Regions from separate parts of the Streptomyces sp. NPDC051109 genome, predicted to be linked through region 3. Evidence: riboswitches for the same ligand, from Rfam matches in the RefSeq annotation. Region 3 holds a riboswitch; each other region holds the start of a gene.

What was found. Region 3 has a riboswitch for cyclic di-AMP ahead of ACIBAD_RS26905 (transglycosylase family protein). Riboswitches for the same ligand answer to the same signal wherever they lie in the genome.
Positions count from the first base shown of each region.
Region 1: it holds a riboswitch for cyclic di-AMP, as region 3 does, so the genes downstream of both, ACIBAD_RS14585 (M23 family metallopeptidase) here and ACIBAD_RS26905 (transglycosylase family protein) in region 3, are expected to answer to the same signal.
Region 2: it holds a riboswitch for cyclic di-AMP, as region 3 does, so the genes downstream of both, ACIBAD_RS18415 (peptidoglycan DD-metalloendopeptidase family protein) here and ACIBAD_RS26905 (transglycosylase family protein) in region 3, are expected to answer to the same signal.

Region 1 covers NZ_JBITFF010000006.1:324,060-330,983, reverse strand. Annotated here, with positions in the region: gene ACIBAD_RS14600 (DNA topoisomerase IV subunit A) at 1-1,088, opposite strand, end outside; gene ACIBAD_RS14595 (pitrilysin family protein) at 1,336-2,685, shown strand; gene ACIBAD_RS14590 (pitrilysin family protein) at 2,706-4,073, shown strand; cyclic di-AMP (ydaO/yuaA leader) riboswitch at 4,258-4,416, shown strand; gene ACIBAD_RS14585 (M23 family metallopeptidase) at 4,430-5,224, shown strand; gene ACIBAD_RS14580 (GntR family transcriptional regulator) at 5,383-6,048, shown strand; gene ACIBAD_RS14575 (HPr family phosphocarrier protein) at 6,222-6,503, opposite strand; gene ACIBAD_RS14570 (GNAT family N-acetyltransferase) at 6,688-6,924, shown strand, end outside.
Region 2 covers NZ_JBITFF010000009.1:44,619-51,542, forward strand. Annotated here, with positions in the region: gene shc (squalene--hopene cyclase) at 1-1,484, shown strand, start outside; gene ACIBAD_RS18395 (1-hydroxy-2-methyl-2-butenyl 4-diphosphate reductase) at 1,484-2,173, shown strand; gene hpnH (adenosyl-hopene transferase HpnH) at 2,179-3,207, shown strand; gene ACIBAD_RS18405 (aspartate aminotransferase family protein) at 3,204-4,586, shown strand; gene ACIBAD_RS18410 (tyrosine-protein phosphatase) at 4,616-5,434, opposite strand; cyclic di-AMP (ydaO/yuaA leader) riboswitch at 5,713-5,921, shown strand; gene ACIBAD_RS18415 (peptidoglycan DD-metalloendopeptidase family protein) at 5,926-6,924, shown strand, end outside.
Region 3 covers NZ_JBITFF010000016.1:124,528-131,451, forward strand. Annotated here, with positions in the region: gene ACIBAD_RS26890 (globin domain-containing protein) at 1-159, opposite strand, end outside; gene ACIBAD_RS26895 (cytochrome P450) at 281-1,555, shown strand; gene ACIBAD_RS26900 (transglycosylase family protein) at 1,658-2,698, shown strand; cyclic di-AMP (ydaO/yuaA leader) riboswitch at 2,981-3,151, shown strand; gene ACIBAD_RS26905 (transglycosylase family protein) at 3,154-3,849, shown strand; gene eno (phosphopyruvate hydratase) at 4,159-5,445, shown strand; gene ACIBAD_RS26915 (septum formation initiator family protein) at 5,571-6,059, shown strand; gene ACIBAD_RS26920 (DUF501 domain-containing protein) at 6,132-6,671, shown strand; gene ACIBAD_RS26925 (Ppx/GppA phosphatase family protein) at 6,668-6,924, shown strand, end outside.

The DNA of each region.
Region 1 (6,924 bases), on a different contig from region 3:
TCCAGCAGCTCCTTGAGGCCCAGGGTCAGCGGCTGGCCGTCGACCAGCGCGACGTTGTTGATGCCGAAGGACTCCTCCATCGGCGTCAGCTTGTACAGCTGCTCCAGGACGGCCTCCGGGTGGAAGCCGTTCTTGATCTCGATGACCAGGCGCAGGCCGTGCGAGCGGTCGGTGAGGTCCTTGACGTCCGCGATGCCCTGGAGCTTCTTGGAGCCGACCAGGTCCTTGATCTTCGCGATGACCTTCTCGGGGCCGACCGTGAAGGGCAGTTCCGTGACGACCAGGCCCTTGCGGCGCGCCGTCACGTTCTCCACGGCCACCGTCGCGCGGATCTTGAACGTGCCGCGGCCGTTCTCGTAGGCGTCCTTGATCCCCGAGAGCCCCACGATCCGGCCGCCCGTGGGCAGGTCCGGACCCGGCACGAAGCGCATCAGCGCCTCCAGGTCGGCCTGCGGGTAGCGGATCAGGTGGCGCGCGGCCGCGATGACCTCGCCCAGGTTGTGCGGCGGCATGTTGGTGGCCATCCCGACCGCGATCCCGGAGGCGCCGTTGACCAGCAGGTTCGGGTACGCGGCGGGCAGCGCGACCGGCTCCTGCTCCTGGCCGTCGTAGTTGGCGGTGAAGTCGACGGTGTCCTCGTCGATCGACTCCGTCATCAGTGACGTGGCGTCCGCCATCTTGCACTCGGTGTAACGCATCGCGGCCGGCGGGTCGTCGTTGCCGAGCGAACCGAAGTTGCCGTGGCCGTCGACCAGCGGCAGCCGCATCGAGAAGGGCTGGGCCATGCGCACGAGGGCGTCGTAGATCGACGCGTCACCGTGCGGGTGGAGCTTGCCCATGACCTCGCCGACGACGCGGGCGCACTTCACGTAGCCGCGGTCGGGGCGCAGGCCCATCTCGTTCATCTGGTAGACGATGCGCCGGTGTACCGGCTTCATGCCGTCCCGGGCGTCGGGCAGGGCGCGGGAGTAGATCACCGAGTACGCGTACTCGAGGAAGGAGCCCTGCATTTCGTCGACGACGTCGATGTCGAGGATCTTCTCCTCGAAATCCTCCGGCGGCGGGGTCTTCGTGCTGCGGCGGGCCATCGCTGCGCGGCTCCTTAACCAAGAAAGTGTGCTGGGGGTCTGGCGGCCGGTCTGATCGGCGTTGACGGGGTTGTCGCGGACCATTGTGGCCCGAGGCACCGACAACGCCGACTCCGACCCTGGGGTCACCCCCGGACGGAGGCGTGGGTGAGTGTGAGCCGGGAACTTCTCCGGTGCCCGACGCGCTTGCATACAGTGGCAGGTCTGACGGAAAACTCTGCATCGCGATCGAAGGGACCACATGCCCATGGGTCACACGGCCACAGCCCAGGCCGGCTCCGGCGGCCTGACAGCGACCGAGCACCGGCTGGCCAACGGCCTGCGCGTGGTGCTCTCCGAGGATCACCTGACCCCGGTCGCCGCGGTCTGCCTCTGGTACGACGTCGGCTCGCGCCACGAGGTCAAGGGGCGGACCGGCCTGGCTCACCTCTTCGAGCACCTGATGTTCCAGGGCTCGGCGAGCGTACCCGGCAACGGGCACTTCGAGCTGGTCCAGGGGGCCGGCGGTTCGCTCAACGGCACCACCAGCTTCGAGCGCACCAACTACTTCGAGACCATGCCGGCCCACCAGCTGGAGCTCGCGCTGTGGCTGGAAGCCGACCGGATGGGCTCGCTGCTGGCCGCCCTGGACGACGAGTCCATGGAGAACCAGCGCGACGTCGTCAAGAACGAGCGCCGCCAGCGGTACGACAACGTCCCCTACGGCACGGCCTTCGAGAAGCTGACCGCCCTCGCCTATCCCGAGGGCCACCCGTACCACCACACCCCCATCGGCTCCATGGCCGACCTGGACGCGGCCTCCCTGGAGGACGCCCGCACCTTCTTCCGTACGTACTACGCGCCCAACAACGCGGTGCTGTCGGTCGTCGGTGACATCGACCCCGAGCAGACGCTCGCCTGGGTCGAGAAGTACTTCGGCACCATCCCCGGGCACGAAGGCAAGCAGCCGCCGCGCGACGGGGCGCTGCCCGAGATCATGGGCCGCGAGCTGCGCGAGGAGATCGTCGAGGAGGTCCCGGCCCGTGCGCTGATGGCCGCCTACCGGCTCCCGCACGACGGCACCCGCGAGTGCGACGCGGCCGACGTGGCGCTGACCGTGCTGGGCGGAGGCGAGTCCTCCCGGCTGCACAACCGCCTGGTCCGCCGCGACCAGACCGCCGTCGCGGCCGGGTTCGGCATGCTGCGCCTCGCCGGTGCGCCCTCGCTGGGCTGGCTGGACGTGAAGACCTCCAGCGGCGTCGAGGTGCCCGCCATCGAGGCGGCCGTCGACGAGGAGCTCGCGCGGTTCGCCGCCGAGGGCCCGACCGCCGAGGAGATGGAGCGCGCCCAGGCGCAGCTGGAGCGCGAGTGGCTGGACCGGCTGAGCACGGTGGCCGGGCGCGCCGACGAACTGTGCCGCTTCGCGGTGCTGTTCGGCGACCCGCAGCTGGCGCTCAGCGCGGTCGGACGCGTCCTCGACATCACCGCCGAGGAAGTGCAGGCCGTGGCCGCCGCCCGACTGCGCCCCGACAACCGCGCGGTGCTGGTGTACGAGCCGCTCCCGGCAGCAGCCGGCGAGAACGGTGAGAGCGACGAGAACGAGGGGGCGGAGCAGTGAGCGACACCGCAGCCGTCACGATGACCTTCCACCCGCAGCCCCAGGCCGGCCAGGCCAGGCCGTGGGCCTTCCCGGCGCCCGAGCGCGGCTCGCTGCCCAACGGCCTGACCGTGCTGCGCTGCCACCGGCCCGGCCAGCAGGTCGTCGCCGTCGAGGTCAACCTCGCGGCCCCGCTCGACGCCGAGCCCCAGGGCCTGGACGGGGTGGCGACGATCATGGCCCGCGCCCTGTCCGAGGGCACCGACAAGCACTCCGCCGAGGAGTTCGCGGCCGAGCTGGAGCGCTGCGGCGCCACGCTCGACGCGCACGCCGACCACCCGGGCCTGCGGGTCTCCCTGGAGGTCCCGGCCTCCCGGCTGGCCAAGGCGCTGGGCCTGGTCGCCGAGGCGCTGCGCGCACCCGCCTTCGCCGACAGCGAGGTCGACCGGCTGGTGCGCAACCGGCTCGACGAGATCCCGCACGAGCTGGCCAATCCGCAGCGCCGGGCCGCCAAGGAGCTCTCCCGGCAGCTCTTCCCGTCGACCCTGCGCATGTCCCGGCCGCGCCAGGGCACCGAGGAGACGGTCGCCCGGATCGACTCCGCTGCCGTACGCGCCTTCTACGAGGCCCACGTACGCCCCGCCACCGCCACCGCGGTGGTCGTCGGCGACCTGACCGGGATCGACCTGGACGCCGTCCTGGGGGACACCCTGGGCTCCTGGAGCGGCAACTCCGCCGAGCCGCTCCCGGTTCCGCCGGTCACCGCCGACGACACGGGCCGCGTGGTCATCGTGGACCGGCCCGGCGCGGTCCAGACGCAGCTGCTCATCGGCCGGATCGGGCCGGACCGGCACGACCGGGTCTGGGCGGCCCAGGTGCTCGGCACCTACTGCCTGGGCGGCACCCTCACCTCACGCCTGGACAAGGTGCTGCGCGAGGAGAAGGGCTACACGTACGGCGTGCGCGCCTTCGGCCAGGTGCTGCGCTCCACCGCAGACGGCAAGGGCGCCTCGATGCTCGCCATCAGCGGCTCGGTCGACACCCCCAACACCGGCCCGGCGCTGGACGACCTCTGGAAGGTGCTCCGCACCCTCGCGGAGGGCGGCCTGACCGACGCCGAACGGGACGTGGCGGTGCAGAACTTGGTGGGCGTGGCCCCGTTGAAGTTCGAGACGGCCGCGGCCGTCGCCGGCACGCTCGCCGACCAGGTCGAGCAGGAGCTTCCGGACGACTACCAGGCGCAGTTGTACGCGCAGCTGGCCCAAACGGGCACGGTGGAGGCGACGTCGGCCGTCCTGGCGGCCTTCCCGGTGGACCGCCTGGTCACGGTCCTGGTGGGCGACGCCGCGCAGATCGAGGAGCCCGTGCGGGCGCTCGGGATCGGTGAGGTCACCGTCGTCACCAACTGACGGACATTCCAAGGGGCTCCGGCGGCTTGTCCGCCGGGGCCCCTTTTGTCTGTTTCGTGGAGAGGTTGCTCGTATGGGGTGTGGCGTATGCAACAAAAACGCGTGTCTGTTTGGCGATTGACTGATGATCCGCCTAGCGTCGGCCGTGCTGTCCGTCAGTTGTACGCGCCGCATCCGCGGCACCGGGCAGCGATCGCCGAGTCCCCGTCAGGCGCGAGCCTGGGGAGCCGGGGACCCACATGTGTCCCTGGGGTGAATCGGACCGCCTCGCCAGAGGGGGCCCGTAGGAGACCTTCCTGCTCCGAACCCGTCAGCTAACCCGGTAGGCGAGAAGGAAGGAAAGGATCAGCCCCTTCATGGCGTTTGGCAGTCGTGCCGCCGGTAAGCACCGTGGTTCCAGTCGTCTGAGCCGCAAGACCGCCGGTTACGCCGGCATAGCCGCCCTCGCCACCACCGGTGTCGTCGGCTCCCTCGCAGGCCCGGCGTTCGCCGCGTCGGACAAGGCCCCCTCCATGGAGGACACCGGTCTGAACGCCGTCGTGACGGCCGAGGACCTCCCGGGCCAGATCGAGGCCCAGGCCGACGCCCAGGAGCACGCGGCCGAGGCCGCGGCCCTGAAGGCGAAGGCGGAGGCCGACGCGAAGGCGCGCGCCGCCGAGGCCAAGCAGAAGGCCGAGGAGAAGGCGAAGGCCGAGCGCGAGGCCGCCGAGCGCGCCGCCCGCGAGGAGGAGCGCAAGCGCCTCAACACCTTCGTCGCCCCCGTCGACGAGTCCTACATCAGCACCCAGTGGCACGCGGGCGGCGGCATGTGGTCCTCCGGCAGCCACACCGGCATCGACTTCCACGCGGCCTCCGGCACCACGGTGCACGCGGTCGGCATCGGCACCGTGGTCGAGGCCGGCTGGGGCGGCGCGTACGGCAACAACGTCGTCATCAAGCACGCCGACGGCACGTACACGCAGTACGGCCACATGTCCTCGCTGAGCGTCTCCGTCGGCGACCAGGTCACCGCCGGCCAGCAGATCGGCCTGTCGGGCTCCACCGGCAACTCCAGCGGCCCGCACCTGCACTTCGAGGCCCGTACCGGCGCCCAGTACGGCTCGGACATCGACCCGGTCGCGTACCTGCGCCAGCACGGCGTCAACGTCTGACCCGCAGCACCGAAACCGAAGGCCCCGGCTCCCCGAGCCGGGGCCTTCGTGTTGGCTGTAAACATCGCCTATTTCCGCCCGCGCTCGGAATTTATCGCCCGGTGCAATAGAGTCCGCGTAACGACAGTCGGAAGTCGGAATTAGGCGGAGGTCCGGACTTGCGTATTCCTGCGCACGCGGTATGCACGGCCATCCGCGAAGACATCGTCTCCGGGGTCTTCGAGCCGGGCGCCCGGCTGACGGAGGAACTGCTGGCCCGCCGGTACGGGGTCTCCCGCGTCCCCGTCCGCGAGGCGCTGCGGACCCTGGAGTCCGAGGGCTTCGTCACCACCCGGCGGCACGCGGGCGCCTGCGTCGCCGAGCCCACCGAGCAGGAGGCGGCCGACCTCCTGGAGCTGCGGCTGCTGCTGGAGCCGCTGGCGGCCGCCCGCGCCGCCCGGCGTCGTACCGAGGGCCACCTCAAGGTGCTGCGCGGGCTGGTCAGGCTGGGTCAGGAGCGGGCCCGGCGGGGGCAGGGGGAGGATCTGCGGTCCCTGGGCGGCTGGTTCCACGAGACCCTCGCCCAGGCCTCCGGCAGCCCCGGGCTGATCTCGCTGCTCACACAGATGCGCCACAAGGTCGCCTGGATGTACTCCGTGCAGGCGCCGGCCCGGCCGGTGGACTCCTGGGCCGAGCACGGAGCGATCGTGGACGCGATCGTCCGCGGGGACGCCGAGCGGGCCCGGGCGCTGACCGCGCTCCACGCGGACCGCGCGGCCGGGGCGCACCGGCTGCGGGTGAGGATTTCGCAACATGCCGTAAACACGGCGAGCGGTCCGCATTAACAAAGGCCGCGTATCAAAGAGTGAAGGCTGCGGCTGAATTCCCGCTGCATACGCCCTCGCCCTGCGCGCATGCGATGAATTCCCAAAATCGGCAGAACGAAGAAGCCGCGGCCACCACCGGAATACCGGTGGTGGCCGCGGCTTCTCCGTGTGCCCGGGGCGAACCCGAAGGGTCAGACGGTCTCGGGGAGCTCTTCGAGACCCTCGGCGACCAGCTTCGCGAGGCGGTCCAGCGCCGCCTCGGCGCCCTCGGCGTCGGACGCGAGGATGATCTCCTCGCCGCCCTGCGCACCCAGGCCCAGCACCGCGAGCATGGACGCGGCGTTGACGGGGTTCCCGTCGGCCTTCGCGATGGTCACCGGGACGCCGGAAGCGGTCGTCGCGCGGACGAAGATCGAGGCGGGACGAGCGTGCAGGCCCTCGGCCCAGCCGACGTTGACGCGGCGCTCTGCCATGGTGATGCCCTTCAGGTTCTTACGGTTGTCTAGACCAGTCTCTCACGACGTCCCTGATGCTCCGACCGACCTTCGGCCCGACTCCACCGCCGTTTGACCTACCCCAGCTTGCACCGGTTCGCCCGACCTTGCCGCGCGCGCCGCGCAGGAGCCATTCGGCCAGTACCGGCCGTAAGATCGCGGCATGACCACCGCGTCGGACCCCTCGTACCCGGCCCACTGGGAGGCGGACGTCGTCCTGCGCGACGGCGGCACCGCACGGATCCGGCCGATCACCACGGAGGACGCGGGCCGGCTGGTCAGCTTCTACGAGCAGGTCTCCGACGAGTCGAAGTACTACCGCTTCTTCGCGCCCTACCCCCGGCTCTCCGCCCGTGACGTGCGCCGCTTCACCCACCACGACTACGTGGACCGGGTCGGC
Region 2 (6,924 bases), on a different contig from region 3:
ACCTGCCCGAACTCCCGCCCGAGCTGGTCTTCCTGCCGCCCTGGGTGCCGCTGAACATCTACGACTTCGGCTGCTGGGCCCGCCAGACCATCGTCCCGCTGACCGTGGTCTCCGCGAAGCGGCCCGTCCGCCCGGCCCCGTTCGCCCTCGACGAGCTGCACACCGACGCGCGGCGCCCGTACCCCGCTGCCAACCGTCCTGCTCCGCTGGTCAGTTGGGAGGGCGCCTTCCAGCGGATGGACAAGGTCCTGCACGCCTACCGCAGGTTCGCACCGCGCCGGCTGCGCAAGGCCGCCATGGACACCGCCGCCCGCTGGATCATCGAGCGGCAGGAGAACGACGGCTGCTGGGGCGGGATCCAGCCGCCCGCCGTGTACTCCGTCATCGCCCTGCACCTGCTCGGGTACGACCTCGGCCACCCGGTGATGCGGGCCGGGCTGGAGTCCCTGGACCGGTTCGCGGTGTGGCGCGAGGACGGCGCCCGGATGATCGAGGCCTGCCAGTCCCCGGTCTGGGACACCTGCCTCGCCGCCATCGCCCTGGCCGACGCGGGCCTGGCGCCCGACCACCCGGCCCTGGTGAAGGCCGCCGACTGGATGCTCGGCGAGGAGATCGTCCGCACCGGCGACTGGGCCGTGCGCCGCCCCGGACTCGCCCCGGGAGGCTGGGCGTTCGAGTTCCACAACGACACCTACCCCGACATCGACGACACCGCGGAGGTGGTGCTCGCGCTGCGCCGGATCAAGCACCCGGAGCCGGCCCGGGTCGAGGCGGCCATCGCCCGCGGGGTGTCCTGGAACCTCGGGATGCAGTCGAAGAACGGCGCCTGGGGCGCCTTCGACGCCGACAACACCAGCCCCTTCCCGAACCGGCTGCCGTTCTGCGACTTCGGCGAGGTCATCGACCCGCCGTCGGCCGACGTCACCGCCCACGTGGTGGAGATGCTCGCCGTCGAGGGCAAGGCGGCCGACCCGCGGACCCGGCGCGGCATCGCCTGGCTGCTCGCCGAACAGGAGCCCACCGGCGCCTGGTTCGGCCGCTGGGGCACCAACTACGTGTACGGGACCGGATCGGTGGTCCCGGCCCTGACGGCCGCGGGCCTGGCTCCGGCGCACCCCGCGATCCGGCGGGCCGTGCGCTGGCTGGAATCCGTACAGAACGAGGACGGCGGATGGGGCGAGGACCAGCGCTCGTACAAGGACCCGGAGTGGGCCGGGAAGGGCGCTTCGACCCCCTCGCAGACGGCGTGGGCGCTGATGGCCCTGCTCTCGGCGGGGGAGCGGGACGGCAAGGCCGTCGAGCGCGGCATCGCGCACCTGGTGGAGACCCAGCGCGGGGACGGCTCCTGGGACGAGCCGTACTTCACCGGCACCGGCTTCCCGTGGGACTTCTCCATCAACTACCACCTGTACCGGCAGGTGTTCCCGCTCACCGCGCTCGGCCGCTACCTGTACGGGGAACCCTTCGCGCCCGGGGAGGCCTGATGGCCGGCGCCGCCCGGGCCGACGGCCCGGCACCGTCCGAGCAGCCCGCACCGCTGCTGGTCGCCTGCGCGCTGCGCATCGAGCAGGCGGCCCTGCGCAGCGGCGGCGGCCGCGGCGCCGCCCGACCCGAACCGGGGTACGCCCTGTTGCGCACGGGCATGGGCCCGCGCGCCGCCGAGCGGGCCGTCGGCCGGGCGCTCGCCGAGCCCGGGCTGCGCCGGGCCCCCGTCCTCGCCACCGGGTTCTGCGCCGGGCTGGTCCCCGGCATGAGCCCCGGCGACCTGGTCGTCGCCGAGGAGACCCGGGATCCGCGGGGCACCGTCGCGTGCGCCGGCACCGCCCTGCTCGCCGAGGCACTGGCCCGGGCCGCTCCGGGCCGGACCGTGCACACCGGCGCACTGACCGGATCCGACCACGTCGTCCGCGGCCAGGAGCGCGCCGAACTGCGCGCCACCGGCGCCATCGCGGTGGACATGGAGTCCGCGGCCACCCTGTGGACGGCCACCCGGGCCGCCGCAGATGGCCGGAACCGTCCGGTTGCGGCCGTCCGGGTGATCGTGGACGCTCCGGAGCATGAGCTCGTCCGCATCGGCACGCTCCGCGGAGGAATATCGGCCTTCCGCGTATTGCGTGCCGTACTGCCCGCGTTTTATGACTGGCACCGTTCTTTGCTGCTCCCCAGGAGGTGAGCCAGATGGCCATGCCGCTGCGACAGTCCATCAGGGTCGGGACGTATCTTCTCGAACAGAAGCTCCGCAAGCGTGAGAAGTTCCCGCTGATCGTCGAGCTGGAACCGCTCTACGCCTGCAATCTGGCGTGCGAGGGGTGCGGGAAGATCCAGCACCCGGCGGGCGTGCTCAAGCAGCGCATGCCGGTGGCCCAGGCGGTCGGTGCCGTCCTGGAGTCCGGCGCGCCGATGGTGTCCATCGCGGGTGGTGAGCCCTTGATGCACCCGCAGATCGACGAGATCGTCCGACAGCTGGTGGCGAAGCGGAAGTACGTGTTCCTGTGCACCAACGCGATGCTGCTGCGCAAGAAGATCGAGAAGTTCACCCCGTCCCCGTACTTCGCCTTCGCGGTGCACATCGACGGACTGCGCGAGCGCCACGACGAGTCGGTGGCCAAGGAAGGCGTATTCGACGAGGCGGTCGCCGCCATCAAGGAGGCGAAGAGGCGCGGGTTCCGGGTCACCACCAACTCCACCTTCTTCAACACCGACACCCCGCAGACGATCATCGAGGTGCTCAACTACCTCAATGACGACCTCAAGGTCGACGAAATGATGATCTCGCCCGCCTACGCCTACGAAAAGGCACCCGACCAGGAGCACTTCCTGGGCGTCGAACAGACCCGGGAACTCTTCAAGAAGACCTTCGCGGGCGGGAACCGGCGGCGCTGGCGGCTCAACCACTCCCCGCTGTTCCTCGACTTCCTGGAGGGCAAGGCGGATTTCCCGTGCACCGCCTGGGCCATTCCGAATTACACCCTCTTCGGCTGGCAGCGGCCCTGCTACCTGATGAGCGACGGGTACGTGCCCACCTACCGGGAGCTGATCGAGGAAACCGACTGGAGCAAGTACGGCCGCGGGAAGGACCCGCGCTGCGCGAACTGCATGGCGCACTGCGGCTACGAGCCCACCGCCGTCCTCGCCACCATGGGCTCCCTCAAGGAATCCCTGCGCGCCGCCCGCGAGACGATCTCGGGGAACCGGGAGAAGCAGTGACCGGCTTCGACCTCCGCGCCCTGCTGGACGAGCGGGGCGGGGAACGGTACGAGCTCCACGCGCGCCACCTCAACCACCAGCTGCCCCGGATGCTGCACACGATCGGCTTCGACAAGGTCTACGTACGGGCCGAGGGCGCGCACTTCTGGGACGCCGAGGGCAACGACTACCTGGACATGCTGGCCGGGTTCGGGGTGATGGGCCTGGGCCGGCACCACCCGGTGGTCCGCCGGGCCCTGCACGACGTCCTGGACGCGCAGCTCGCCGACCTGACCCGCTTCGACTGCCAGCCGCTGCCCGGGCTGCTGGCGGAGAAGCTGCTCTCGTACAGCCCGCACCTGGACCGGGTCTTCTTCGGCAACAGCGGCACCGAGGCGGTGGAGACGGCCCTGAAGTTCGCCCGGTACGCCACGGGACGGACGAGGGTCCTCTACTGCGACCACGCCTTCCACGGCCTGACCACGGGCTCGCTCTCGGTCAACGGGGAGGGCGGGTTCCGCGACGGCTTCGCACCGCTGCTGCCCGATACGAAGATCGCCCTCGGGGACCTGGCCGCCCTGGAGCGGGAGCTGAAGCGGGGCGACGTCGCCGCCTTCGTCGTCGAACCGGTCCAGGGCAAGGGCGTGCTCGCGGCCCCGCCCGGATTCCTGCGGGCGGCGCAGGAGCTGCTCCACCGGCACAAGGCCCTGCTGATCGCGGACGAGGTGCAGACGGGTCTCGGCCGGACCGGTGATTTCTACGCGTACCAGCACGAGCCGGGCGTGGAGCCGGACCTGGTGTGCGTGGCCAAGGCCCTTTCGGGCGGTTACGTGCCGGTGGGCGCGACCCTGGGCAAGGACTGGATCTTCAAGAAGGTCTACTCGTCCATGGACCGGGTGCTCGTGCACTCCGCCAGCTTCGGCTCCAACGCGCAGGCGATGGCGGCCGGGCTCGCGGTGCTCTCCGTCATGGAGGACGAGTCGGTGGTCGCGAACGCCCGCGCGACGGGCGACCTGCTGCGCGGGCGGCTCGCCGCGCTCGTGGACGAGTACGAGCTGCTCCACGAGGTGCGCGGGCGCGGCCTGATGATCGGGATCGAGTTCGGGCGGCCGTCCTCGCTCGGGCTGCGCAGCCGGTGGACCATGCTCCAGGCCGCCCGCAAGGGGCTCTTCGCGCAGATGGTCGTGGTGCCGCTGCTGCAGAAGCACCGGATCCTGACGCAGGTGTCGGGCGACCACCTGGAGGTCATCAAGCTGATCCCGCCGCTGATCGTGGACGAGGGGGACGTCGACCGGTTCGTCGGAGCCTTCCGCGAGGTCATGGACGAGGCGCACGGCGGGGGCGCCCTGATGTGGGACTTCGGCAGGACGCTGGTGAAGCAGGCCGTCGGCGGCGGCTGACGGCCTGCTCCTGCTCACGGCGGCCGGGCTCAGTCGAGCAGCCGGTCCCGCAGCCGGTCGAGGGTCTCGGGCGCGAGTCCGAGGCCCTCGGCGAGGTACCGGTCGACCCCGCCCCAGTGCTCGTCGATGGCGTCGAAGGCGGCCGTCAGGTACTCGGCCCGGGCGTCGAAGAGCGGCGAGAGCAACTCCATCACCTCGGGGGAGCGGGCCTCGGGCGCATCGCTGCCGCGGCGCACCCGGTAGCGGCGGTGCGGGGCGTTGGACTCCAGGTAGTCCGCCACGATCGCCTCGCGCTCGACGCCCAGCGCGAGCAGGGTGACGGCGATCGCCAGGCCGGCCCGGTCCTTGCCGGCCGCGCAGTGCATGAGCGCCGGAACGCTCTCCTCGGCGAGGGCGTGCACGACCCGGCTGTGCTCGGCGGTGCGGTTCTCGATCATCGAGCGGTACGACGTGGCCATCCGGTCGGCGGCCCTCCCCCCGCCGAGGAGTCCGCGGAGCTGTTCGATGCCGCCGTCGCGGACCATCTTCCAGAACTCCTTGCCGTCGGCCGGATCCGACAGCGGGATGTTGACGTTCCGTACGCCGGGGAGCTCGACGTCTGGCCCCTCCAGGGCGTGGTCGGCGTCGTTGCGGAAGTCGAAGACGGTGTGCAGGCCGAGCGATGCGAGGAATTCTGCATCGGTTTCGGTGGCATGTGCCAGATGTCCGCTACGGAACAGTATTCCCGGCTTGACCCTCCGGCCGTCGGTGGTCGGGAGGCCGCCCACGTCACGGAAGTTGCGCACCCCCGCGAGTTCGGGCTCCGGTACGGGCTCCGTCCGCGGGGGCCGGGGTATCTGCTGGGTCACGGGAACTCCTCCGCGTCGTCGCGATCTGTCCGAATTACACTACTTGGGGCCAACTTGCCATAACCGGAGGCGAGATCGGGCGCGGCCCCGTGAGCCAGATCATACGGTGACCGTGAGTGCCTGATCGTCGAAGCCGAATGGCCCGGCCGGGGCGGTTGTTGGCGCCGGGGAATGGACGCAGGGTGACCGGAATTCCGGCGGATTCCCGCTTCTGTGAATCCGTCAGGAAATTCGTGGCTTGTTCGGTGCGGCTCAACTCGATTACCTTCGCGATCGATCCGGATGGACCGCCGAATCCTGCCGCCGTCCGGAAACCGCACCCGACTATTCACGCGCGCGGCAGGAGCGGGGGAACCAGGTAGGCCGCTGTTCCCGATCATTCGCATCGGAGCAGCTCGGGGTGAAGCCGTTCATGTTCTGTTCATGCACGGCCGGACATCTCCAGTCCGAACCCGACAGCTCACCTCGCAGGCGACGGAGAGGAATTCGCCATGCCTGCAAAGGGTAAGCACCGACGTCCCAAGTCCCGTTCCGTGGCGCGCGGCTTCGCCGTCGCGGGCACCGGCGGTGCGGCCCTCGCGCTGCCGCTGCTGGGTGCCGCCGGCGCCCACGCGGCCGGCGCTCCGGCCGCCGCACCCGCTGCGGCTCCCGTGCAGGCCCCGCAGTTGCCGGCGGCCCTCCAGGCCGCGCCCGCCGCTGCCGAGCAGGGCTCCCCGGCCACTTCGGCCGTCTACACGGTCGTGCCGGGGGACTACCTCTCCAAGATCGCCCAGGACCGCCACCTCTCGGGCGGCTGGCAGCAGCTGTACGCCGACAACCGCGAGGCCGTCGGCGCCGACCCCTCGCTGATCCACCCCGGGCTGAAGCTGGCCCTCGGCGTGAAGGGCGGGGACGCCCCGGCTCCCGCGGAGAAGGCGGCCCCGGCCCCGGCGAAGAAGTCCTCGGACTCCGCCCCGGCCTCCGCCTCGGACGCCGAGGGCTCCGCGGCCGCCGCTCCGGCCCCCGCCGCTCCGGCCCCCGCCGCGCCCGCGCCCGCGCCCGCGCCCGCCAAGAAGAGCGCCGCCGCCAAGTCCGCCGCCGGCACGGTCAGCGCCGCCGGCTTCGTCGCCCCCGTCGGCGGTGGCGGGATCTCCACCCAGTACAAGACCCCCGGCGCCATGTGGTCCAGCGGTTACCACACCGGTGTCGACTTCATCGCGAGCTCGGGCACCACCGTCCGCGCCGTCGGCGCGGGCACCGTGGTCTCCGCCGGCTGGGGCGGCGCGTACGGCAACGAGGTCGTCATCCGTCACGCCGACGGCAAGTACTCCCAGTACGGCCACCTCTCCCAGCTCTCCGTCTCGGTCGGCCAGAGCGTCACCGGCGGCCAGACCATCGGCCTCTCCGGCTCCACCGGCAACTCGACCGGCCCGCACCTGCACTTCGAGATCCGCACCGGGCCGTCCTACGGCTCGGACATCGACCCGCTCGCCTACCTCCGCTCGAAGGGC
Region 3 (6,924 bases):
GGCGAAGAGCCGGTCGCGCTGGCGCTCCATGTCCTGCGCGGAGGCCGGGAAGAGCTCACGGATCCCGGGGTTGTGCCAGAAGAGGTGGGAGTAGAAGTACTTGACCGCGTGCTCGGCCCTTCTCTCCACCACCGCGAAGCTGCTCTTCAAGATCCTCACATCCACAAAACCGAAAGTAGGAACGCCGGGGAACGCGAGGTCAAGCGAGGGCGGATCTGCGGACAGCCGCGGCGAACCACCCATATGGGATGGCGGCGGGCGCGCGGGATACGGTCAGCGGGTGCATGAGCCGACCTCCGCAGCCCCCGAAGACAGCACTCCTCCCCAGGGCCCGACCCTGTTCGACTGGGAGTTCGCGACCGATCCGTACCCGGCGTACGCCTGGCTGCGCGAGCACTCCCCGGTGCACCGCACCAAGCTCCCGAGCGGGGTCGAGGCCTGGCTGGTCACCCGGTACGCCGACGCCCGCCAGGCCCTCGCCGACCAGCGGCTCAGCAAGAACCCGGCGCACCACGCGGAGCCGGCGCACGCCAAGGGCAAGACCGGGATCCCGGGGGAGCGCAAGGCGGAGCTGATGACGCACCTGCTCAACATCGACCCGCCGGACCACACGCGGCTGCGGCGGCTGGTGTCGAAGGCGTTCACCCCGCGCAGGGTGGCCGAGTTCACCCCGCGGGTCCAGGAGCTGACCGACCACCTCATCGACCAGTTCGCGAGCAGGGGGGAAGCGGACCTCATCCACGAGTTCGCCTTCCCGCTCCCCATCTACGCCATCTGCGAGATGCTCGGCGTACCGCGCGAGGACCAGGACGACTTCCGGGACTGGGCCGGGATGATGATCCGGCACGGCGGCGGCCCGCGCGGCGGGGTCGCCCGTTCCGTGAAGCAGATGCGGACCTATCTCGGTGAACTCATCCACCGCAAACGGGATGATCTGGGCAATGATCTGATTTCGGACCTGATCCGCGCGAGCGACCACGGCGACCACCTGACCGAGGCCGAGGCCACGGCGATGGCCTTCATCTTGCTGTTCGCCGGATTCGAGACGACCGTGAACCTCATCGGCAACGGCGTCCACTCCCTCTTCATGAACCCCGGTCAGCGCTCCCGCCTCCAGGACTCCCTCGCCGCCGGCGAGAGCGGCCTGCTGGAGACCGGCATCGAGGAACTGCTGCGCTACGACGGGCCCGTGGAGCTGGCCACCTGGCGGTTCGCCACCGAGCCGCTGACCCTCGGCGGCCGGGAGGTCGCGGCCGGCGATCCGGTGCTCGTCGTCCTCGCCGCGGCCGACCGGGACCCCGAGCGGTTCGCCGATCCGGACACCCTCGACCTCTCCCGCACCGACAACCAGCACCTCGGATACGGGCACGGCATCCACTACTGCCTGGGTGCTCCGCTCGCACGACTTGAAGGACAGACGGCGCTTGCGACTTTGCTGACGCGTCTGCCGGATCTGGAACTCGCTGTTCCGCCCAACGACCTTCGCTGGCGCGGCGGTCTGATCATGCGTGGCCTGCGCACTCTTCCCGTCAGGTTCACACCCCGAAACCCCTGAACGCTCCCTGACCGTAAGTCAGCCCCCGGCAAGAGTTGTTACTGACGTGCTAAGACGGCTAGGTTCTGCCGTTACCCAGCCGTTATGCGAAAGGTGCAGCTCATGCGTTCCGGGAACGGCCGCCACAGACGCCCCCGCCAGGTACCCGCGATAGTCGTCACCGCCGGAGTGACCGGTTCCGCGTTGGCCCTGCCGCTGCTCGCCGCCACCGGCGCGAGCGCAGCAGACACCTCCACGTGGGACAAGGTCGCCGAGTGCGAGAGCGGCGGCTCCTGGAGCGCCAACTCAGGCAGCGGGTCCTACGGCGGACTTTCGTTCACGCAGGAGCAGTGGAACGCCTCCGGCGGCCTCGAATTCGCCGAGCGCCCCGACCTCGCGAGCCGCTCGCAGCAGATCGCCGTCGCCGAGCGCGTGCTGGGCACCCAGGGCGCGCAGGCCTTCGGGCACTGCTCGGAGTCGGCCGGACTGACCCAGCAGGGCCCCGCGGCCGCCGTGGACCCGGGCCTGCCCGGCACGCTCGGCCCGATCGCCCCGAGTGCCTCGCGCCCCGACGACTCGGTCCCGGCCGGCGGCTCCGGCGCGAAGGCGCGGGACTTCGGCGCCCCGACCCCGGCTCCGGCCCCGGTCTTCACCCTTCCGCCGGCGCCGCTCGCGCCCAACAGCGGACTGCCCGTCATGCCCGATCCGGACGCGCCGTCCACCTCGCCGAGCGCCCCGGTGCTCCCGGGCGACCCGACGACGGCCCCGGGCACCCCGACGGCGCCCGCCGACCCGACGGCCCCGGGGAGCCCCACCGCGCCCGGGAGCCCGACGGACCCGACGGCTCCGGTCAACCCGGCCGACCCGAGCGCGCCCGGCGCCCCCTCGGCCCCTGGCCTCCCGGGGGCCACCACCGACCCGGCCGGCATCCCGGACCCCTCCGGCACCGGCAAGCACCGCGGTACGCCCGCTCTTGAGGTGCCCGTCGCCTCTGACGCGGCGTCGGACCCCTCGTACACGGTCCAGGCGGGCGACAGCCTCGCCGCGATCGCGTCTGCCAAGGGGGTCAAGGGCGGCTGGAACGCGCTCTACCAGGCCAACGAGCAGGTCATCGGCGATGACGCCAACCTGATCAAGCCCGGCCAGAATCTGGATCTAAGCTAGAAATAGCGGCACTTCGGGCACCCGTAAAAGGCTGAATGTCCGTTATCTGCAAGTGAGACATGTGTCTCTTCCGGTCAACTGGCGTGTCCCGCCTGGAGCCTTCCGCAAACCCCGCCCTCACCTGCGCAAACGCCGGTGAGGGGAGGGCAAGTAGGGGCCGTTTCTCCCCGGTGTTCCTCGTTGAACATCGGGGAGAGACCTGTCTACCTTCTGAGTCGCCCGCCACCGCGGGCTCCTTCGTCCGCATCGCCGAATCCTGCCGGCGGACGGAGGGAACAGTCGTCGCGTCAAGCGCCGAAGGCAGGAGCGGGGGAACCAAGGTAGGCGCCGGGAGCGGCCGTTGAGAGACGGCCGGGGAACCGGCTAGGGGTTAAGTCGTGCGCCAGTCGCGCGGCCGGGCACTCATCAGCCCGAACCCGACAGCTCACCTCGTAGGCGTCGGTGAGGAGAACTCCATGCTGATTTCCGGCAAGGGCAAGCACCGCCGCGCCTCCAAGGCCGCTCGCATCGTCACGCTCGCCGGTGTCGCCGGTGTCGCCGTCGCCGCCCCCCTGATGGCGGCCGGCTCGGCCTCCGCCGCCACCGCGTCCCAGTGGGACGCCGTCGCGAGCTGCGAGTCCGGCGGCAACTGGTCCATCAACACGGGCAACGGCTACTACGGCGGCCTGCAGTTCTCGTCTTCCACGTGGGCCGCGTACGGCGGCAAGTCGTACGCCGCGCAGGCCAACCAGGCCTCCAAGTCGCAGCAGATAGCCATCGCCGAGAAGGTCCTCAAGGGCCAGGGCAAGGGCGCCTGGCCGGTCTGCGGCAAGGGCCTCTCCAACTCTGCTTACGACGGTGGCGGCGCGACCGACACCCCGAAGAAGACGGAGACGAAGACCGAGACCAAGAAGACCCAGCCGAAGAAGACCGAGCCGAAGAAGGAGACCAAGCGCGAGAGCTCCGCGCCGGTCACCCGCTCGGAGCGCGCCGAGGCCCCCGTCGTGAAGACCGGCAACGGTTCGTACGAGGTCAAGTCGGGCGACACCCTCGGCACCATCGCCGAGGCCAACGGCGTCAAGGGCGGCTGGGAGAAGCTCTTCGAGCTCAACAAGGACATCGTCTCGGACGCCGACCTCATCTTCCCGGGTCAGATGCTGAAGCTCAGCTGAATCCTGCAGTGACAACCGCGGCCGCCCGAGCGGCGCCGCGGCAGCCCGACCGCCCGGCGCGTCTTCCCCTCACGCGCCGGGCGGCGGCGTTTTCCGGGACCCGGACCGGCCCCGGCCGGGTCCGGCCGGCTCCGATGTGCCGGCGTTCGAGGGCCCTATGTCCCGGAAGGCGGGTATTCGGGCCCTTTTTCGTCCCAGGAGGCGGGCGGTCGGCCGGTCGAGTGCCCGGAGCCGGTTAGGCTCTAGTCGGCGGGGCCATCCCACGGCCCGACATGCCACCGCACACCCAGCGTCACATCCCAGAAGGAGATGCTCGTGCCGTCCATCGACGTCGTCGTAGCCCGGGAAATCCTGGACTCCCGAGGCAACCCCACGGTCGAGGTCGAGGTGGGCCTCGACGATGGCAGCACCGGCCGTGCTGCAGTTCCGTCCGGCGCCTCCACCGGTGCCTTCGAGGCCATTGAGCTCCGCGACGGTGACCCCAACCGCTACATGGGCAAGGGTGTCGAGAAGGCCGTCCTCGCGGTCATCGAGCAGATCGGCCCGGAGCTCGTCGGCTACGACGCCACCGAGCAGCGCCTGATCGACCAGGCCATGTTCGACCTGGACGCCACCGACAACAAGGGCTCGCTCGGCGCGAACGCCATCCTCGGCGTGTCCCTCGCCGTCGCGCACGCCGCGTCCGAGGCCTCGGACCTCCCCCTCTTCCGCTACCTCGGCGGCCCGAACGCGCACCTGCTGCCCGTTCCGATGATGAACATCCTGAACGGCGGGTCGCACGCCGACTCCAACGTGGACATCCAGGAGTTCATGATCGCCCCGATCGGCGCGGAGTCCTTCTCCGAGGCGCTGCGCTGGGGTGCCGAGGTCTACCACACCCTCAAGAAGGTCCTGCACACCAAGGGCCTCTCCACCGGCCTGGGCGACGAGGGCGGCTTCGCCCCGAACCTGGAGTCCAACCGCGCCGCGCTCGACCTCATCGTCGAGGCCATCAAGCAGGCCGGCTACACCCCGGGCAAGGACATCGCGCTCGCGCTCGACGTCGCCGCGTCCGAGTTCTACAAGGACGGCAAGTACGAGTTCGAGGGCCAGTCCCGCTCGGCCGCCGAGATGACCGAGTACTACGAGGAGCTCGTCTCCGCGTACCCGCTCGTCTCCATCGAGGACCCGCTGTACGAGGACGACTGGGCCGGCTGGAAGGTCATCACCGACAAGCTGGGCTCCAAGGTCCAGATCGTCGGCGACGACCTCTTCGTCACCAACCCGGAGCGCCTGGCCCGCGGCATCGAGGAGGGCTCCGCGAACGCCCTGCTCGTGAAGGTGAACCAGATCGGTTCGCTGACCGAGACCCTGGACGCCGTCGAGATGGCCCAGCGCAACGGCTTCAAGTGCATGATGTCGCACCGCTCGGGTGAGACCGAGGACGTCACCATCGCCGACCTCGCCGTCGCGGTGAACTGCGGCCAGATCAAGACCGGCGCCCCGGCCCGCTCGGACCGCGTCGCCAAGTACAACCAGCTGCTGCGCATCGAGGAGATCCTCGACGACGCCGCCGTGTACGCCGGCCGCAGCGCCTTCCCGCGCTTCAAGGGCTAATCACGGCAGCCCTCCGGGGCTGGCCTCCGTACGTCCCCGCACCCGGTCCCGTACCGTGTGCGGGGACGTATTGCGTAGCGCGTACCACGCACCTGGAGACAGAGGGACATAGGGGAGGCGGATCAATGGCCGGGAACCGGGATCGGTTCTCCACCTTCTCCACCGCGACCAGGCTCAAGCAGCTCGGCGAGCGGACCGCCGCCCACGTCTACCGCTCGCAGACGCGCCGTCAGGTCCGCCGCAGCCGACTCACCGGCCGCGCCGCGCTCCTGGTGCTCGTCCTCTGTACGCTGGTCGTCGCCCTCGCGTATCCGATGCGCCAGTACGTCTCCCAGCGCTCGGAGATCGCGGAGCAGCGGCGGGCCGCCGAGGCCGCGGCACGGCGCCTCGAACGCCTCCGCGACGAGAAGGCCCGCTGGCAGGACAACGCGTACGCGGAGCAGCAGGCGCGCAAGCACCTGCACTTCGTCCGCCCGGGGGAGATCAGCTACATCATGACCGACCCCGGGGCCGGGGCCGCCGAGCGGCACCGCACCGGAACGGCCGGGTCCGACCGGCCCTGGTACTCGAACGTCTGGGACGGGGTCGACAAGGCCGACCGCCCCGGCGAGTGACCCGTACCGCCCGCACCGCCCGCCGTACCGCGGCACCACCCATCCACGAGAACGAAGAGACTTCCTCCAGGCATGCAGACGCCCCCGCCCCAGACCGACCGGACCGAGCCGACCGACGCGGACATCGAGGCGTTCGAGCAGCAGCTCGGCCGCCCGCCGCGCGGGCTGCGCGCCATCGCCCACCGCTGCCCCTGCGGCCAGCCGGACGTGGTGGAGACCGCCCCGCGCCTCCCCGACGGCACCCCCTTCCCGACGCTGTACTACCTCACCTGCCCGCGCGCGGCCTCCGCGATCGGCACGCTGGAGGCCAACGGCGTGATGAAGGAGATGCAGGCCCGGCTCGCCGAGGACCCCGAGCTCGCCGCCGCCTACCAGGCCGCGCACGAGGACTACATCCGGCGCCGCGACGCCATCGAGGTGCTCCAGGGCTTCCCGAGCGCCGGCGGGATGCCGGACCGGGTGAAGTGCCTGCACGTGCTGGTCGGCCACTCGCTGGCCGCCGGCCCCGGGGTGAACCCGTTCGGCGACGAGGCGCTGGCGATGCTGCCGCAGTGGTGGGCCAAGGGCGCGTGCGTCACGCCGTGCGCGGAGCAGAAGGAGTCGGACGGGTGACCCGGGTCGCCGCAATCGACTGCGGTACGAACTCCATCCGCCTGCTCGTCGCGGACTGCGATCCGCAGACCGGCGAGCTGGTCGAGCTGGACCGGCGGATGACGATCGTCCGCCTGGGCCAGGGCGTGGACAAGACGGGCCGGCTGGCCCCGGAGGCGCTGGAGCGCACCTTCGCGGCCTGCCGCGAGTACGCGGCGGTGGTCAAGGAGCTGGGCGCGGAGCGCCTGCGCTTCGTGGCGACCTCGGCCTCCCG